2 regions of the Ruegeria sp. AWH4_226 genome follow, and region 1 is predicted to be linked to the other one. Evidence: riboswitches for the same ligand, from Rfam matches in the RefSeq annotation. Region 1 holds a riboswitch; the other holds the start of a gene.

The links. A riboswitch is a leader RNA that binds a small molecule or an ion and turns the genes downstream of it on or off. The one in region 1 is predicted to bind cobalamin.
Region 2: linked by a shared signal. The riboswitch ahead of ACXAET_RS21950 (CbtB domain-containing protein) and the one ahead of ACXAET_RS17655 (TonB-dependent receptor plug domain-containing protein) in region 1 are both predicted to bind cobalamin.

What each region holds. Positions count from the first base shown of each region.
Region 1 is NZ_JBSWUU010000002.1:479,768-481,970, forward strand. Features, by position in the region: gene ACXAET_RS17650 (Crp/Fnr family transcriptional regulator) at 1-521, opposite strand, end outside; cobalamin riboswitch at 942-1,145, shown strand; gene ACXAET_RS17655 (TonB-dependent receptor plug domain-containing protein) at 1,300-2,203, shown strand, end outside.
Region 2 is NZ_JBSWUU010000005.1:68,432-70,634, forward strand. Features, by position in the region: gene ACXAET_RS21945 (DUF1636 family protein) at 463-798, shown strand; cobalamin riboswitch at 980-1,195, shown strand; gene ACXAET_RS21950 (CbtB domain-containing protein) at 1,230-1,400, shown strand; gene ACXAET_RS21955 (CbtA family protein) at 1,405-2,103, shown strand; gene ACXAET_RS21960 (hypothetical protein) at 2,168-2,203, shown strand, end outside.

The sequences.
Region 1 (2,203 bases):
GTCTGGTGGATAAGACGCAGCAGCGCGTTGGCGATGCGTTGTTCAACCTGCAGAGTTGAGATTTCAACGACCCGATTGTTTAACTCACCCAAGCGGTTGCCAATTGTCTTGTAGGTTTCGGTTGAAAAACCGTCATATTCCGCCGCGAAAATTTCCCAAAGCTTCATGGGCCAGCTCAGCGCGATGCTTTCGGTGGCCGTTATCGCCGTCGCCGGATAAGTCTGCCGCCCAAGCGCGCTCGCAAAACCAATGAGTTGCCCCGCTGGAATGTGCAACGCAGTGACCTGTTCGCCTGTCGGGGTGATCCGAACAACGCGAACATATCCATCAAGCAACAAATAAAAACGGTCGGCTGGTGCGTCTTCTTCGAAAATTGCGACGCCGGCCTCGTATCGGCGAGAGCTTGCCTGATCCAGAATCGTGCGCAGTTGCCGCCGATCCAGTTTTGAAAACGGTGGCAGATGCGTCAGCAGGCTTTCGTCAAGCCGGGGTAAAGTCTTGCGCTTCGGAAGTTCGTTCATAAAACGCCTATGCCACAACATCCGGAGCGAAAGCTACGAAATCTCGTCGACTCTACCCGGACATGAAGCCGCAAGAAACTTACCCTAAAACCGAATCCCGTTGCAGCAGAGACATGCAGATCAGAAGCAGAATGCATGGCTGGCAGAGGTTGCACGATATTCGGACAGAACTCGCAAGCAGGGCAATTACCTTACGCACAACAAATTGACCCTCTCAGGACCTACAACGCAGTCGATGTCCTAACAGCCGAGATCGCGCATGGGGCCATAGCCGTTGAGCCAGCGGTGATGAGTTACAAATCAAGATTTGTGGACAGCCGACCGCCTCTAATACATGGGCATGGCAGGCTTCGGAGACGGCGCATCAAGAATTTGGAGACTTGCTGCAATTTCATGATTGACAAATCACAGACGGTTCAGCCAATTTCCGCGCGTTCTGGTCCGGTTGGGACACCATCCGGATAATAGGGAACGGGGTGCGGCCTTTGCGCCAAATCCTCGACTGCCCCCGCAACTGTAAGCGGTGAGCTTTGCTGGCACATGCCACTGTCCCCATTGGGATGGGAAGGCCCGGTCAAGCCTCGACCCGCAAGTCAGGAGACCTGCCAGAGCGATCACCCGGTCCGGACGCGGGGCGCGTCTTTGGCAACGGTCTATCCGTAGCGGTGACATTTCGCCGTCTGCGGAGGTTGTTTTCCTCCAACGACAATTACCAATAAAGGCACCAGAAAAGGTGTCTTTTTCCCCTTCGCCAAGAAGGGGATCTTAGGGACAACCAATGAAGAAAACCGCCCTGTTAAATGCCACTGTTGCTACAATTCTAACAGCTTCGACGAGCGCTGAAGCGCAAGAGACTATTGATATCGGAGAAATTGTAATATCCGGGGGTTTCACTCCGATCGAAGAAAAAAAATACGGTCGCGCAGCCAGCGTGATCACCGCTGAAGAGATTGCGCGGCGCGGCATCACGACAGTGCAGGATGCCCTGCGCTCTGTTCCAGGTATGTCCGTCAACGGATCAGGTGACGCGTTCACGCAAGTTCGTATCCGCGGCGCCGAAGCCAACCATACGTTGATACTGATCAACGGCGTTCCGGCAGCGGGTGGTGATGGAGAATACATCCTGTCAGGCATTCAGACGGCCAATATTGAGCGAATCGAGGTTTTACGCGGGCCGCAATCCGTTTTCTATGGTTCGAACGCTTCGGCTGGTGTGGTCAACATCATCACCAAGAGAGGTGGGCTGGGTCACGAATATGGTGGCACAGTTGAATTTGGCGACGGGTACAACGCGTCCGCACGGTATTCCTATCGTAACGATAAAGGCGGCGTGGCCGTCGGTATCGCCCGGCTGGACGATGACGGCTATGATTATTCTGGCAGCAATGGGGAAAAAGACAGTGTTGACCGCACCACGATTGACCTGACCGCAGACTATTTTGTTGCCGAAGGGCTGAAACTCGGGCTTGTGTTTCGCGATTCAGATGAAAACTATGACTTCGACAGCACAGACTCTCTGGCCACCACCCCTGAGGGTTACGTCGTGGACGATCCTAGCCAACGGTCTGAGCGGAAAGAGCGGCTTGGTCAGGTCTACGCCGAATACGAGGCAAGAGGAGGTCAAATGGTTCACCGTTTCAGCTATGATCGAACGGACAACGAACAATCCACCAATGGTGGCA
Region 2 (2,203 bases), on a different contig from region 1:
GGATCTAGACTGTAATTGACGATAGAACGAACCTAGTTACGCGCAACAAGAACCTGTCGCGTCTCGGAATTCGCCTTGGGAGGCGCGGTGCGCGCGGACCTGAAAATAGGCGTGTCATGGCGAGCCGATCCCGGAGGCAATGCTGTTTCAGATTATTGAAGAACAAAGATGTTTCGCGTGAGCTGTTTCCACTTCATCGCCTACCACCTGCTTCAGCTCAGTCTCACGTAGAAACTTAAAAATTTTTTCGTCTGATGGTTGCTTCTTCGCCCTGCCAAATCCCCGTCTCGCACTCGGTGTATTTGCAAAGTTTTCGAGGGCTAGGGCTCATGTGTCCTTCCTGCCTGAGTATGGACTCTTTTCCAGACTTAGAGTCAAAACACGTATTGAAACTGAGCTAACAACCGACCAGCAAATATGAAATCTCAGATGGAAGTTCTCGATCAAGGATCAGCCTGACGCATGTGCCTACCTAACCTCACGCTTTGCAGAACCTGCCGCGACGCGGATTCCACCCTTTATGATCAATTAGCCGCAACGCTGGAGGCATCGGGGGTGCAAGCCGAGTTGCAGCAAGTGGATTGCATGTCCGGTTGTCACCGACCACAGACGTTGGCGGTGCGACAAAGCGGCAAGACCGCCTATCTTTTCGGTGAGGTTACGGTTGTCGATCTTCCGGACATAATGATCTTCATGCGGATGTATGAGGACAGTACTGACGGCGACTTCGCTGACGCCAGGAAGCTAGGTAAGCTACGTTTCAAGGCGATTGCACGTATACCGGCACAAAAAAGATAGCCAACATGCAACTTGCCGACCAAAGCTCCGGTGTCGAGTTTTCAGCTTACAGTTTGTGTTTTTCGACTTAGCCTTCTGCACTGAACGGCTAAAATCTAAACCAAGCCTGCCATTACCTAAGATTGACCGCTGCAGAATACTATGATGTCGCTTTCGTACTTGACGGAACAAAGCACTATGGAACAATAAAGGCTTCTACGGTGTCCAAAGGTGCCTACGCACTGGGACTGAAACGGGAATGAGGACGGTGCACCAAACTACCGCACTGAAGCCTTGACCGCCCCCGCGACTGTGAGCGGCGAGCGGCCTTCCAATACCACTGGCGTAATGGCGCTGGGAAGGGGGAAGTCTGCTGTGACCTGCGAGTCAGGAGACCGGCCGTAGGATGGACACAACATATGCCGTCGGGTGTGACGGCGAGGAGGATTAAAATGACGACAAAAACGATCAAGGCATCCGCCGCTGGCGCATCCTTTCTGCCTGCAGTATTCGCCGTGGTTCTGGGTCTAGGGATCATTACCGTGACTGGCCATGTTCAGGCTTCTGGCCTGCATGACGCGGCTCATGATGTGCGCCACGCAACTGGCTTCCCCTGCCACTAAAACAATGTTCAGTCGTATTCTGACCAGCGGCTTGTTCGCTGGTGCAGCAGCGGGGCTGATTGCCGCCCTTCTGCAGTTGTATTTCGTGCAGCCAGTGCTACTTCACGCCGAGCTCTATGAGGGCGGCGACCTGGTGCATTTTGGCGCTGATCCCGTAACTGCGCATCCCGACCTGCCCGGCATGTTCGCCGAGCCGATGCGCGATGGTCTCAGCATTATCTTCACCATGCTTACCTACACCGGCTATGCGCTAGTCCTGGCGGCGCTGATGTCAGTAGCCGAACGTCAGGGGCATGAGATCAACGGCCGCACCGGCCTGCTTTGGGGTCTTGCGGGCTTTGTCGCCTTCCACTTTGCTCCTGGCTTGTCACTGGCTCCAGAAGTTCCCGGCGTAGCGGCAGCAGATGTGGGAGTGCGTCAGATCTGGTGGACGGTCACCGTTGCCGCAGCCGGCGTAGCCATGTGGCTGATTGCCTTTGGAGGTAACCTGGTAAGCTACCTGATTGCGGCCGTGCTGCTAATGGTACCGCATATTATCGGGGCCCCTGAGCCTGAGAGTTTCTCTGGGCCGGTTCCGACCGAGATCGGGGCGCTTTTTGCTGCCCGGGCCTTCGGCATCGGCATGGCCGCCTGGGCACTCTTAGGCAGTTTCACCGGCCACTTCTGGCAGACAGAAGGCAAGCGCGCAGGCGCTGCAGTCTGATCGCGCTCCTCCATTGCTACCCCGCTGGTTACACCGGCGGGTTTTTTTTATTGAGGATGACAAGATGTCCCGTTCTCTTGCTCTCTTTGCCATCGGACTT